Regions from separate parts of the Lysinibacillus sp. FSL L8-0126 genome, predicted to be linked through region 2. Evidence: riboswitches for the same ligand, from Rfam matches in the RefSeq annotation. Region 2 holds a riboswitch; the other holds the start of a gene.

Region 1 (7,679 bases), 290 kb from region 2:
CGCGAGCTAATTCTAAAGAAAGATTCAAGGACAGCGTGAGTCCTAAAGTAGAAGAATTTTTCAAATAGAGAATAACCATCGGTATGGAGCCGCAAAGGTAGGCAAAGAACAAAATACTCGTAATGGTGCCCATAATATCTTTCCCGATTTCATGCCCTGAAGATTTAAGTGCCTTCACAGAAATAGTAGGGTCTTGTTCATATAAAGCAAAGATTGAAGAAGCCATCGTAATAGAGACATCCATGACAGCCCCAAGTGAGCCAATAAATAAGCCAGCCATAAAGACTGTACGATAGGGGCGTGTTAAAAATTGCATTTCTTCATAGCGAAGACCGTTTTCACCAGTTAACCACATCACGACAGAGCTAATGATGAGTGCCATAACGGTTCCTAAAAGTGTAGACACAATAGCTGCATACGTTTTCGTGTTCAAGCCGCTAATCAGTAACAACGAAATGATCGTAAATAGAAGAGCGCAAATACCACTGATGACTAACAAGCTCAGGTTACCATGTTTCACATATAAATCTAACGCGAATGATAAAATCAATGCATTAACAATTAAACTAATGATGGAAAACAAGCCTTGTCTTTTTCCTATAAGGAGTAAGACAAAAATAAAAATCCACGCAATCATGAGAAGGGTTTGATCTCGTTTTAAATCGAGAATGGTCCCAGTTAGCCCTGACTGTGATGCGTGATTATCTATGGAGACAAAGATTTCATTGCCCACACGGTATTCTTGATCGAAAGCTCCAGAGGCGGAATAGTCATTCGTCAAATGGATGGATTGCCCTTTATGTGGTCCATTTTGTATCACGGCTGTAATATGCTGTGTAAATAAATAATCATCATTATCATACATATCTGTCATTGGTTCTGATTCTGCTACATCAGCTTTTATCACCTCAGCAATCGGTCGATCATAAAATGATTCATTATGATGAACGAACACAATCGAAAGCACGCAGCAGAGCATTAATAAGGCATAGAAAATACCTTGCTTCAATGGGATGTTTTTAAAAAATAGCAAGTAAATGACCTCCAAAGTGCTGGACTGAATTGTCACTTGTAAAGGAACGTTTTAGTGAAAGGGAAGTTCCATGCACAGTTTAAATGTTATCAGTTTAATGATTTCGTTTACATTTATCAAGTCATTGTTATATTAAGCTGAAGACTCCCTTGCTGACGAGTGATTAAACACCTGATAACACCATCAAAAAACGCCGCCTCCTGTGGCAATAATATTGCATGTTGCCTCAATGCCTCAGGCGGACGTCACAAACGCGAAAAACCTGGATGCATTGTTGATCTGCTATAATTCTTTTTGAAAAATTTTTAAAAAGAAGGATGGATAATAGAATAAAATAGTGTTATCGTAAGATTAGCTAAATAAAAAATCCTTCAGGGTAGGGTGAAATTCCCGATCGGCGGTGATGAAGTAATTCAAAGTCCGTGAGCGCAAGCTGATTTGGTGCAAATCCAAAACCGACAGTTATAGTCTGGATGGGAGAAGGGTAAAAATGCGAGCTTTTTAAATTGATTGTAATTTAGAAGGTTTATTTTCCTATGCATTTATTACACTACTTCCCACAAGCTTGTTGGGAAGTTTTTTTATTTAGTGCCAATCGAATAGAAGATGTTCTTCGGGGTAGGGTGAAATTCCCAATCGGCGGTGATGAAGTAATTCAAAGTCCGTGAGCGCAAGCTGATTTGGTGCAAATCCAAAACCGACAGTTATAGTCTGGATGGGAGAAGAACAAATGAGATGACAGTCTATGGAAAAAATAGTTTTCAATTAGGCTTATTTGTTGATGTCTTATTACTCCCAAACCCCTTTGCTGAAAGGGGTTTTTGTTTTTTATCGATAGCTAGAGCTAGAGAAGGAGGAGACGGATAAAACTAGAGAAGTGACGGATAGACCTTCGAAACTGATGGATAAGACTTCAAAAGTGAAGGATAGAAGCCTAAATCAATGAAAAGTAGGTGATGGAATGTTTACAGGGCTTGTAGAGGATATTGGCATTTTAAAAGCCATGCAAAGCGATAGGGACAGTATGAAAATAACAGTTCAATCAGCCAAGATAGCAGAAGATGTCAAGCTTGGAGACAGTATCGCGGTTAATGGTGTTTGTTTAACGGTGACATATTTTACGGAACAGACGCTTACGATGGATGTGATGCCTGAAACAGTCAACGCAACCAATTTACAGCAGCTCGTGGTAGGGGATTCCGTGAATTTAGAGCGTGCCATGCCTGCTAATGGGCGATTTGGCGGTCATTTTGTTGCTGGGCATGTGGATGGGGTCGGTAAAATTTTGCGCAAACGTCCAGTAGCCAACGCAGTCTATATCGATATCGAATTGTCAGAGGAACTAACCAAATTTTGCATTCCGAAGGGTTCTATTACGATTGATGGCACAAGCTTAACCCTTTTCCATGTTGACACGAACAGTGTCACGATTTCACTAATTCCCCATACGTACAAAGAAACCGTATTAGGCATGAAGAAGGCTGGAGCGATTGTGAATATCGAAACAGATTTAGTTGGTAAATATATTTTACAGCACCTGAAAAAAGGGCAAGCAACACCAACCATTACGAGAGATTACTTAGCACAACATGGTTTTTAACAACTGAACGAGGAGATGACAAAAGTGCTATATGCAATTGAAGAGGCCATTGAGGATTTAAAGCAAGGCAAAATGATTGTAGTGGTTGATGACGAGGATCGGGAAAATGAAGGAGATCTTCTGGCACTCGCTGAATTCATGACACCAGCAACTATAAACTTTATGGCAACCTATGGTAGAGGATTAATTTGTACACCGATTTCACAGCAGCTTGCACAACAGCTAGATTTACATCCGATGGTTCAGCACAATACGGATAATCACCAAACAGCGTTTACCGTAAGTATCGACCATGAGGATACAACGACAGGAATTAGTGCGTATGAACGAGCATTTACGATACAAAAAATGATTGAAAAGCAAGCGAAGCCGATTGAGTTTCGTCGACCTGGTCATGTTTTTCCGCTCATTGCGAAGGATAATGGTGTTTTAGAGCGAAGAGGGCATACGGAGGCGACTGTCGATTTGGCAAAACTTTGTCATAGCGTGCCAGTGGGTGTTATTTGCGAGATCATGGGCGATGATGGTCATATGCTACGCTTTGAGGAATTGATAAAGTACGCAGCACAGCATGACTTGAAAATGATATCAATAGAGGCACTTGTAGCTTACCGCAGTCAATTGCTGACAACTGAAAATAAAATTTCTATTTAAAAAGGAGAAAGAACAATGGGTCAAACATTTGAAGCACAATTAATTGGAACGGGTTTAAAAATTGCAGTTGTGGTAGGTCGATTTAATGAATTCATCACAAGCAAATTATTGGACGGTGCAATGGACGGCTTAACACGACATGGTGTTGATGAAGCGTCTATTGATGTTGCTTGGGTTCCAGGAGCTTTTGAAGTTCCTTTTATTGCGAAACAACTAGCAGAAACAAAGAACTATGATGCCATTATTGGTTTAGGTACGGTTATTCGCGGCTCCACAACACACTATGATTATGTTTGTAATGAGTCAGCAAAAGGTATTGCCAATGTATCGTTATCAACCAATGTACCTGTTATTTTCGGTATTGTGACGACGGAAAATATTGAGCAGGCGATTGAACGTGCTGGTACAAAATCTGGTAATAAAGGATACGATGCTGCCATGTCTGCCATTGAGATGGCTAATCTAAAGAAAATGATTGGATAATGACCAAATGTTTCTTTGAATATTTTGCACATCCATGGGAAAAATATGCTTAAGTGTATTTATTGAAGGTAATCGTTTTTCATAAATGTACTAATCTGGAGATGGCTCAGTAGGAGATGAGAAGTATTTCATCAATGGAACAAATGATCAATTTGAAAATGTTGAAATCACTATTTCAACGCTCTGCTGATGTGATTTTTCAACAATATAAATTTCAGCAATATACAGTACATTTGATAACTTGTGATGCAATGATCAACGAACAAATACTTCAGACGGTAGTTGTTCAGCGAGTCCAATCCTTATTAAGTGATGTCGCTGATGACATGTTAGAGGAACAAATCGACCAGCATTTACACATTCCCTATTTACAAAAGGTTTTAACGCAAGAGGATGCCATAACAAGAGTCTATAAAGGGCATGTATTATTGTATTTTGAAGAAAATCAATTACTATTTTCTAGTGATATTTCTAAAAAACCGAATCGAGAGCCCGGAGAAACATCGCTAGAATTAGTGGTCAAAGGGCCAAGAGATGACTTTATAGAAGATGTTTTTATTAATATTGCTTTATTAAGAAAGCGTTTGCCCACTAATTCTTTTAGTGTAGAAACATTAGAAATTGGGAGACGTTCCAAAACCACTGTAGCGGTACTCTATATGGATGACATTGTGAATTTAAATATGCTAGAACAAATCCGTCTACAATTACAAAAGATTGATACGGATATTGTTGTCAATGGTGATTTATTGATGGAAGCAATTGAACAAACAGCCAAAGTACTGCCCAGGCATGATTATACCGGGAGACCGGATTTTGCTATGCAGGCATTAATTAGGGGAAGAATACTAATAATGATTGATGGTGTTTCCTACGCATTGATCACACCTACGAATATAATGTTGCTCTTTAAATCGGGTGAGGATAATGATTTTCCTGTCATTGTCAGTTCAATGGAAAGATTGCTTCGTATTGTTGGGATATTAATTAGTATGCTAACACCAGGCTTTTGGCTTGCGCTGACTACGTATCATCAAGAACAACTTCCTTTTCTTCTTCTAGCAACAGTTGTTGAGTCGAGAACGGGATTGCCATTCCCAACGATTCTTGAAATACTAATGATGCTATTTATGTTTGAATTGTTTCGTGAAGCCAACTTACGTCTTCCGAGTGCAATTAGTGGATCAATTAGTGTTGTGGGAGGTTTAATTATCGGAGATGCAGCGATAAAAGCTGGCGTTACGAGCCCTTCAATGATTGTTGTCATTGCAATTTCGAGTATTGCGGCTTTTACATTGGTTAACCAATCATTTGTAACAGCCATGAGTATTTTTCGACTAATCATTATTATAGCCTCTGCCTTTTTTGGATTATTTGGTTTTTTTATTGCAGTATTTTTCATCATCTTATACGCAGCGAATATGCGTGTGCTAGGTGTACCCTATTTAAATTTTAGTGCACATTTGAAGAAGGAAAATCTAAAAAAATCATTATTAAGACTTTCATCAAAGGGCTACAGTAGACGACCTTCCTTTTTAAAGCCACAGGATCGAACACGTACTTCGAATAAAAAATAAACAAATTTCATTGAAGATCAGGTATTGTAGTAGGTACCTGATCTTTTTGTGACTTTTGCTTTAGGAAGGTATTACATTAGCTTATAGGATAGGAAATGAGACATAAAATGTTATTAGTTACCTTTTTAGTTTACTTTCTTGTAAAGGATTATTAAACTATTGGTTACGGTGTGTAATTTTAGTAGAGTTCAAGTAAAATGGATTTTCTGTTTTCATTTCTGTAGGATAATCAAGAAATGTTCACTTTACAAACAAAAAATAGAGTTAATTATTATATAATGATATTCCAGAATATTTATAGGTGAGGAAGTCCCGTTTTATATGAAAAATCGAAAAATAAAACTAATATTAATTCTATCAACGCTTTTATTATGTTTGTTTACAAGTTTAAACATCATTACATCCTATGTGAAAATTAAAAAGACCGTTGAAGAGTCAATTGCCAATCAAAGCTTAGAGGCTGCCAACTCCATTGCTTCTTCTATTGATACAGCTGCTTATCAGCAGTTTTTGAAGAATCCACAGAAGAATGATTATTATTGGGAAGTAAGAAGCTATTTAAATGATGCCAGAGTAAAACTAGGTGCATTGTTTGTTTATACGTTGAAGGTGGATAATCCAGAAGTATCAAGTGCGATGATTATGGGGCTGCCAAATGAACTGAAAAAAGGCTTTGATATAGGAGAGGTTTGTACTGTCCCAGCAAAGCAAGTGGCAAAAGCCTACAAAGGTGAAACCTATGTTACAGAGGTGATTCATGATTCTGTACATGGTTCTTATTTATCGGTTGGTACACCTATCAAAGATGAGAATGGTAAAATTATTGGGTATCTAGGCATTGATATCAGCGCAGACACATTAAATGGCATTAAGGGAAAAGTCATTGAAGACAATTTATTTATTTTTATTTTTAATGGTGTATTTATTTTAATTGTCATTGGTTCTTTTTTATTTTTACAACGATGGTATCAAAAAGAGGTAGCGAAAGAAGTCGGCGCTACAGAGGACACATATCAAGCAGAAATTAAAACTTTGATTACTTCGGTATCATCATTACGTCATGATTTCACTAATCATATTCAAGTGTTACATGGTCTTTTACAATTAGAAAAAACAGAGCAAGCAAAACAATATTTGTCTTCACTATCTAAAGAAGTTCAAGCGATTAAGTCTTTAAAATTAAATATTGACCACCCAGGTCTGTCCATCTTATTACAAACGAAAAAATTAACCGCTCAAAATCATAATATTGATATGGACTTTACCATTTCTCAAAATGACTTTAATAAGATTAAAACGACAGATTTAATCAAGATTCTATCCAATTTAATTGATAATGCCATTGATGCTGCGGTTGAATTACCTGAAGGACAACGTAAAATTATGATTTGCTGTACAGCTGATGAAGTACAGTATGAATTTAAAATTACTAATACAGGGCCAAATATTGTGGATGCTGACCACATATTTAAGCAAGGGTTTTCAACGAAAAGGCATGAGCAGGGTCGCATAAGAGGACAAGGGTTATTTATTGTGAAAGAAATTGTCCATAAATACAATGGTCATATTTCAATCGACTCATCGAAACATTTAGAAACAACTGCTATTGTCCATATTCCCATTAAATAACTGAAAATAGCTTCCTACAAATTGTAGGGAGCTTTTTTCTATTTGTTAGACATACATTACAAAATAGAAAGTGTTATGATGAAGGGGATGAAAAAAATGGAAAAGGATCTCCTGACGTTATTGAGAAAGGGTGGGCTTCATTTATATGCAAGGCATGGAACGGCCACAGTTGGTGTAGATCAGGCATATGGCACGTTTCACAGTTGCCGCTATCAAAGAAACCTATCAGAGCATGGTCGTAGGGAGGCTGTTTACTATGGTCAAATGCTGCGTTATTGGCAAATTCCCATCCTTTCGCCCATTACAGCAAGTCCGTTCTGTCGAACAAAGGAAACGGCTCTACTTGCATTTCCAACTAACGGTGTACAAATTGACCCTTTTTTGTTTGAGATCTTCATGTTAGGTGGCAATCTTACCAGTGCTGAGCAAACTAGCATTTTAACGACACTGACATCCAAGCTGGAAATAAAACCATCACAAGGCATGAATAATGTAATGATTGGTCATAGCTTTCCGAGAGACATGGGCCTTGGCATCCTTTCGAATATGGGGACGGTTGTCATCAAGCCTAAAGGTCCAGGGCGTGGGTATGATATCGTGAAAAAACTAACCTTAGAAGATTTAGCGACATTAGATTCCATTTGAGAAGAGGGAAAATATGAAGGTCAAAACAGTTGAACAATGCACATTAGAGGAAGTATTG
Region 2 (7,679 bases):
TTACCTTCAAGAAGCGATACAACAACCAAAAGAGGATGAACAAAAGCAAAGCAATTCCTCCATCCAAGAAGAACAAACAACACGATCTAAGCTTCGTAAAATGCCAATTTTTATGAGCATTGCAGCAGTTTTTGCGTTAACGATACTTGTAGGCTCAATGGTCATGAATAATGATGTTGGACATAAAGATCAAGCTAGTACTGCCGATACGGCTACCTATTCTACTTTACAGGAAGATCTTTCTCCAAAGGAGGCTGCTACGCAAGACGAAGCACTCCAATCTCCTATCGTAGCAGAGCATGAGCGCATGTTATCTTTACGGTCATCTGTCTATGAGGAAGATGTGAAAGATGCTGTCGTTTTCCGTATTGGCTTAGCAGGGCGAGATGCGGAAAGTGTACCAATGACGTATGTGATACCAAATGAGCGAGTAGCAACGGATTTTGGAACAGAAAAACCTTCTACTTTACAGATGTATGAAAAATACGCGCCTCAAATAGATGAGAAAGCTAAAGGATTTACTGATTACCATCCTTACAAAGGTGAGCTGAAGGAGAAGGATGATAAGCTTGTCCATGTGTTGCCAAAGGACAATAGCTATGATGTTGCTTCTGCTACTGTCAATGAGTACAAAGGAACTTTGGAGGATACATTCTCTGATTCTGAATATACAGAAGTTGAGATTCAAAATGAAGATGGAACACCTTATGAGTTTTCTCAAGAAGGTGAGCCAAGTCCACCTATGTCATTAACGAACGCCAAGCATTATAATTATTATATATATCAAGATGGTACAGGTGCAGAATATTTATCACCAGATTTCCGTCAAACATTTGCAAATGTCACAGAGGCGCTCACACTGATGAAAAATAAAAATGATGATGTCTATGTGTCGGTTGTTCCTGAAAACGTATCATATACGGTCACAGAGGAAGCAGAGGGTGTAGTCGTTACATTTGATCTTCCGCTTGATTTAACATCAATGGAACCGATTCGTGCCACACAACTGATTGAGGCCATGATGTTAACGGCTGCTAGCTTTGACCAACAATTACGCCTAAATAATGTTGTCCAAGAAAGCTGGGAGGGCTTTGATTTAAAAATGTTTTTACCAAAGCCTGTAGGGCCAAATAAGCAATATATGCCTTAGTCAAAGAAAATAACAATAAGAAATGGAGCATTCCTGTTCGGTGAGGATGCTCCATTTTTTTTACAATGCATACAAGTCTAATAGGTTTTTTGAGCAGAACTATTTACTTTTTGTTGATAATTCTTTATAGTAAAACTGTAGTATAAAATAATAGTGATTCATCTTCGGGGCAGGGTGAAAATCCCGACCGGCGGTAATAGAGTGCTAAACCGTTAATGTTTATTCATTAACTCGAATGGTTTAGGCAAAACTCTTTAGCCCGCGACCTGTGCAAATTTATTTGCATGGCTGACTTGGTGAAATTCCAAGGCCGACAGTTACAGTCTGGATGGGAGAAGATGGAGGTACGATCGTCATTCATTGTTATGAAATGAACTATGACCGAGCGCTTTTTTTGTATGGCTTTTAAAATAGTGCTCAAAAAATAGTTTAGATTGACGCTTATTCGTCATGCCTTTCTCCCTTGTGCTTTTTAATGCATAAGGGTTTTTTCATGCTAACAATTGAAAGATCGTCACCTTTCTTCTTGCGAGATTGAATCAGCAAAGAGGAGAGAGTTTTCTATGAAGAAAAATGTTAAACTTCAATCGTTTATTACGATTGGTATGCTGAGCAGTATTTCGTTTTTATTAATGCTTTTTAATTTCCCAATACCGCCGTTCCCAGCATTTTTGGAAGTGGACTTTAGTGATATGCCTGCATTAATAGCGGCCATCACAATGGGACCTGTAGCTGGTATTTTAGTAGAATTATTTAAAAATGTGTTGGATTGGATTTTCTCGGGTACGCCAACAGGTGTGCCAGTAGGGCATATTGCCAACTTTACAACAGGCATTTTATTTATTTTGCCAGTTAGCTTTATTTTTAATCGTTTTAAAACGACTGCTGGTCTTGTTGGAGGTTTAGCGACAGGAACAGTCGTGATGGCAGTAGGAATGAGCGTTTTGAACTATGTTGTATTTTTACCGATGTACACATATTTCCTTGGTATGGAACCTGTTGTAGGTGACTCCCTTTATAAAATGATCGTCGCTGGAATTTTACCATTTAATATTGTAAAAGGTATTTTATTAACAGCTATTATGGCGTTTTTATTTACTACAATGCGCAAATGGATCGACCGCCAGCGCTCTATGTATATAGCAAAATAATGGACCATAAACCTCGAGTAGTTAGCTCGAGGTTTTTTTTGTGGGAAGAAGTGATGGGACGAATAAAATTAGAAAAAAGTAGTAGAAAATGTTCGTGCTCTAGTGCTTTATTATTATAATCTAGTCGAAGAACACATTTTCATGTAGAATAGAGGGGAGTTTAGAAAGTTTGAGGAGTTTGAAGAGATGAGTGAAAAAAAGGGACAGTGGTCTAGTAAATTAGGATTTATTTTAGCATCAGCGGGTGCTGCGATTGGACTAGGAGCAATTTGGAAGCTACCGTATGTAACGGGGCAAAGTGGTGGAGGTGCATTCTTCCTAATCTTTGTGTTATTTACGTTATTAATAGGGTTGCCAATGCTATTGTCCGAGTATGTTTTAGGGCGTGGTACACAATCGGAGGCGGTAACCGCGTATAAAAAGGTTGCTCCGACAAAAACGGGATGGGCTTGGATTGGCCGAATGGGTGTGCTAGGTTGTTTTTTATTATTAACATTTTATAGTGTTGTTGGAGGTTGGATCTTTATTTACAGCGGGCTAGGTGTTGCTGGCGCTGTGATAGATCCTGCGATTGATCCAGCTGCACTATTTGGAAAAATTATAGGTACACCATGGATTACGCTAGTAGGTTTAGCTTTGTTTACATTAGCTAACGTACTCGTTATTTCATTAGGTGTACAAAATGGTATTGAAAAGGCGAATAAATGGATGATGCCGTTACTCTTTGTGATGTTCATTGTTCTGGTTGTGCGTGCTGTTACATTAGATGGCGCAATGGAGGGAGTGAAATTCTTCTTATGGCCTGATTTCTCAAATATTACTGGTAGGGCATTATTAGAAGCGTTAGGACAATCATTCTTTGGATTAGCTGTAGGATTTTCTTGTCTTGTTACATATAGTTCCTATCTAAAAAAAGATGTCAGCCTTCCGAATTCAGCAGGTTCTGTTGTGCTCTTAACCGTGCTTGTATCATTTTTAGCGGGTTTAGCAATCTTCCCTGTTGTGTTTGCCTTTGATTTAGAGCCAGCCGCGGGACCGGGCTTGTTGTTCATGGTGCTGCCGACAGCTTTTAGTCAAATGCCGTTTGGAGAATTATTTTTAGCGATGTTTTTATTGCTATTTTTATTTGCTACATTAACGTCATCATTTAGTTTATATGAGATTATCGTAGCGGCATTTATGGAACATAGTCAGAAATCTCGTCCGATGTGGACGCTTTTACTTGGTGTAGTCGTATTGATTGCGGCTATTCCAGCGGCACTTTCTTCTAGTGTTTTATCGGATGTAACCATTTTTGAGAAAAGTATTTTTGATGCCACTGATTTTTTAGTGTCGAATATAATGCTGCCATTAGGAAATTTATTCATTGCGATTTTTATTGCCCACATAGTGGATAAGGAATTTGTAAGGAAAGAACTGTTAATGGGTAGTCACTTAGGACAGGGCTATTATGCAACATATCGTATGTTAATGTTAGTCGTTGTACCGATCGTTATTCTAGTTGTGTTCATTAATATGCTATTACAATATTAAAATAAAAAAAGTGTATCCATTGTGGAAATGGATACACTTTTTTTATGCATCGAAAATCAAGATAAATATATTCTAAAAAAACTATGTTATAAAACCTAACATATCTATTGCGTGAATTTCAATTTTCATGTATTTTAAGAACAGTTATAAAAACGTATGTTAACTAAATTTACATTGGAGTGGTGAAGAATGAAACATTACACAAAAGAAGATATTATACGCCGAGTAAAGGAAGAAAATGTGAAATTTATTCGCCTACAATTTACAGATATATTAGGAACAATCAAAAATGTGGAAGTCCCTGTCAGTCAGTTAGAAAAAGCATTAGATAATAAAGTCATGTTTGATGGTTCATCCATTGAAGGTTTTGTGCGTATAGAGGAATCTGATATGTATTTAAAGCCTGACTTTGATACATTCGTGATTTTCCCTTGGACTGCTGAGAAAGGCAAGGTGGCTCGTTTTATTTGTGATATTGCCAGACCAGATGGAACGCCGTTTGAAGGAGATCCGCGCTCCAATTTGAAACGCGTTTTAAAGGAAATGGAGGAGTTAGGCTTTACTTCCTTTAATTTAGGGCCAGAGCCAGAGTTCTTCTTATTCAAACTGGATGATAAGGGGCATCCAACACTAGAGTTAAATGATAGTGGAGGCTACTTCGATTTAGCACCGACAGATTTGGGAGAGAATTGTCGTCGTGATATCGTTTTAGAGTTAGAGGGAATGGGCTTTGAAATTGAAGCCTCCCATCATGAAGTCGCACCTGGTCAGCATGAAATTGATTTTAAGTATGCTAGTGCCATTGAGGCATGTGATAACATACAAACGTTTAAGTTAGTCGTAAAAACCATTGCTGCACAGCATGGTCTCCATGCAACATTTATGCCGAAGCCATTATTCGGTGTAAACGGCTCAGGAATGCATTTTAATCTATCATTATTCGAAGGTGATAAAAATGCCTTCTATGATGAACATGCAGACTTACAATTAAGTGCAACGGCACGTAGTTTTATGGCAGGGATTATAAAGCATGTACACGGCTTTACCGCTATTACGAATCCACTTGTTAATTCCTATAAACGGCTAGTGCCTGGCTATGAGGCTCCTTGTTATGTCGCGTGGTCTGCTCAAAACCGTTCACCACTAATTCGTATTCCAGCAGCTCGTGGACTATCTACTCGAATTGAATTGCGTTCAGTTGATCCAGCTGCAAATCCATACTTAGCAATGGCTGTTATTTTAGCATCTGGACTTGATGGTATACGGAAAGATTTAACGCCACCTGCAGCAGTAGATCGTAATATTTATAAAATGACAGCAGGAGAGCGAGAGTTGAACGGAATTGATAGCTTACCTTCCTCATTAGAATATGCGTTGATTGAATTAGAGATGGATACCATTGTTCGTAATGCACTAGGCGATCATATTTATGATAAATTTACAGTCGCCAAAGAAATTGAGTGGAATAAATATCGCACACGCGTCCACAACTGGGAACGTGAGGAGTATTTAACGATGTACTAAAAAGCGTTGGAGCTGTTTTGGCTCCAACACTTTTACATTTCCTTTCTTTTCATCTATTATTAGAGAAAAGGAGTGTGGGCAATGACACAAACGACCCAGGTTGTGACCATTCAAAACAATGATATTGTGCAATTTGAACATGACATTAACCGGGCTTTAGTAGATTTAAGAAGCTTTTTAATACTTGATATCAAATACAATACGCTCTATATTGGCGAACAGACAGTCATCCATTCTGCTTTAATTATTTATCAACAAAACGATTAGCAATATGTACTTGAGATGAGTCATGTCATTAAGACGTGACTTTTTTATTGAAATAAAGATAAAAGAAAGGCACGATCTTCTGGAAAAGTTAATGACAATTGGGCCACTTCATTTTTTGATTGCCAAGCAATGTCATAAATTAATTCGTCAGGATCATGAATCATCATTTGTCCGTCAATCATAACTGTTTCAAAGTAATGAACTTCCACAGCTTCGTTCTGCTTACAATAAATTTCTTTTAGAATAGCTACTATATAGCCCGTTTCTTCATAAACCTCTCGAATACAGCAAGCCTTAAAATCTTCCGCTGCTTCTTTACCACCTGATGGAACAGCCCACGTTTTTTCTTCTTCCACCGTTCCTTGTAAAACCATTAATAATTGATTGTTATCGTTCAAACAAATAGCAGCAGCACCTTGCCATTTTCCCAAGAGAAAAACCTCCATTTCATTTCTATTTATACTTAATTTACCTATTAAAGAACGTAGTTGTAAATATGTGTAGGGTGGAGGGTGAAAATAAGTAGGGAGAATCGTCGGGAAAATACTTCCCTTTTAACCTGTCCAAAGTTAGCATAAAAAGACAGGTTATACAGCAATATCTATTTTATGATGGAATCAAGGAGTGAAAGCAATGAGTTGGATTGAGTCGATTCAAAAGGCCATTAATTTTATGGAGGATCATTTATTAGAGGACATTACGATTGAACAGATTGCACAGGAGGTTAATTCATCTGTCTTTCATTTTCAACGCACGTTTGCAATTTTGACGGATATGTCCATTGCAGATTATTTGCGACGAAGAAGATTGACATTAGCTGCACAAGAATTAATAGGCACGGAACAAAAAATAATCGATCTCGCCTACAAATATGGCTATGAAACTCCTGAAGCTTTTACAAAAGCGTTTCGTAAGCAGCACCATATAACGCCTAGTGAAGCAAGAAAGAAACAAGGGCCATTACAATCATACAATTGCCTGGTCATCCAGGTAAGCTTGAAGGGAGCAGAACCAATGAAGTATAAAATCGTAGAAAAAGAAAAGTTTCAAATTGTTGGAGTGAAAAGAACGTACAACTGTCAAGACGGGGAGAACACACGAGAAATTCCTCTATTTTGGCAAGAGGTAAATCAAAGTGGCTTCGACCATCAACTATACCAATTAAATAATGGCAATATCAATGGAGTACTAGGTGTTTGTGTACCAAATACAAACCAAGGACAAAAGGGTTTCATTGATTACTGGATTGCTACAGATCATGTAGGGGAAGTAGGAGAAGATCTATTAACAATGGAAGTACCTGCCTCCAAATGGGTTGTCTTTGAAGTACATGGCCCTATGCCAGATGCGATGCAAAATACGTGGAAGCAAATTTATTCAGAGTGGTTCCCGTCCAATCCATACGAACCAGCAGGAACAGCGGAACTTGAGGTTTATCCTGAAGAGGATGCCTATAGTCCTGACTCCTATTCTGAAATTTGGATTCCAATTAAATAACAACAAAGCCAAGAATGCATGGATTAAGCATTCTTGGCTTTTATTATTCAAAAGAAAATTTATCCTTTTTTTAGGTGTGTTAAAGATGTAAAATATATGTATGTTTAAAATAAACGATTGAGTTAATCGTGATATATTTTCATGAGGGGGTTAAAGTATGATGAGAGGTACGATTCAAAACAAGCGTGTAGAAATTTCACAAGAGGAAGCACAGCATTTCTTAAAAGTAGGGCAAGTAGCACATGTTGCAACGGTTGGTGAGGAAGGTTTTCCATACGTTATTCCGTTTGTCTATGTATATGAGGGAGAAGATAAACTATATTTGCATATTGGTAATATTCGAGAAAGCCATTTTTGGTCAAATATTAAACAAAATCCTAAAATCTGTATCGAAGTGAGTGAGATGGGTGATTTACATCCAGGGAAAAAATATGCCTGTCAATCTGCACTTGTGTATCAAAGCGTGGTGTTGTTTGGACAGGTCGTACGCATTGAGGAGGAGTCGAAGAAAGAATGGTTTTTTGATGCACTGCTTGAGAAGTATGGCAATCCTGCAT

What was found. Region 2 has a riboswitch for FMN ahead of MHI34_RS00905 (ECF transporter S component). Riboswitches for the same ligand answer to the same signal wherever they lie in the genome.
Region 1: it holds a riboswitch for FMN, as region 2 does, so the genes downstream of both, ribE (riboflavin synthase) here and MHI34_RS00905 (ECF transporter S component) in region 2, are expected to answer to the same signal.

What each region holds. Positions count from the first base shown of each region.
Region 1 is NZ_CP152028.1:4,584,907-4,592,585, reverse strand. It holds gene MHI34_RS22325 (YibE/F family protein) at 1-1,033, opposite strand, end outside; FMN riboswitch at 1,397-1,522, shown strand; FMN riboswitch at 1,639-1,764, shown strand; gene ribE (riboflavin synthase) at 1,995-2,633, shown strand; partial or broken gene ribB (3,4-dihydroxy-2-butanone-4-phosphate synthase) at 2,658-3,248, shown strand; gene ribE (6,7-dimethyl-8-ribityllumazine synthase) at 3,303-3,770, shown strand; gene MHI34_RS22305 (spore germination protein) at 3,905-5,347, shown strand; gene MHI34_RS22300 (ATP-binding protein) at 5,669-6,976, shown strand; gene MHI34_RS22295 (histidine phosphatase family protein) at 7,073-7,621, shown strand; gene MHI34_RS22290 (GNAT family N-acetyltransferase) at 7,635-7,679, shown strand, end outside.
Region 2 is NZ_CP152028.1:177,473-185,151, reverse strand. It holds gene MHI34_RS00910 (RNA polymerase subunit sigma) at 1-1,150, shown strand, start outside; FMN riboswitch at 1,307-1,494, shown strand; gene MHI34_RS00905 (ECF transporter S component) at 1,714-2,301, shown strand; gene MHI34_RS00900 (sodium-dependent transporter) at 2,488-3,834, shown strand; gene glnA (type I glutamate--ammonia ligase) at 4,024-5,358, shown strand; gene MHI34_RS00890 (sporulation protein Cse60) at 5,440-5,625, shown strand; gene MHI34_RS00885 (NUDIX hydrolase) at 5,670-6,056, opposite strand; gene MHI34_RS00880 (AraC family transcriptional regulator) at 6,259-7,122, shown strand; gene MHI34_RS00875 (pyridoxamine 5'-phosphate oxidase family protein) at 7,280-7,679, shown strand, end outside.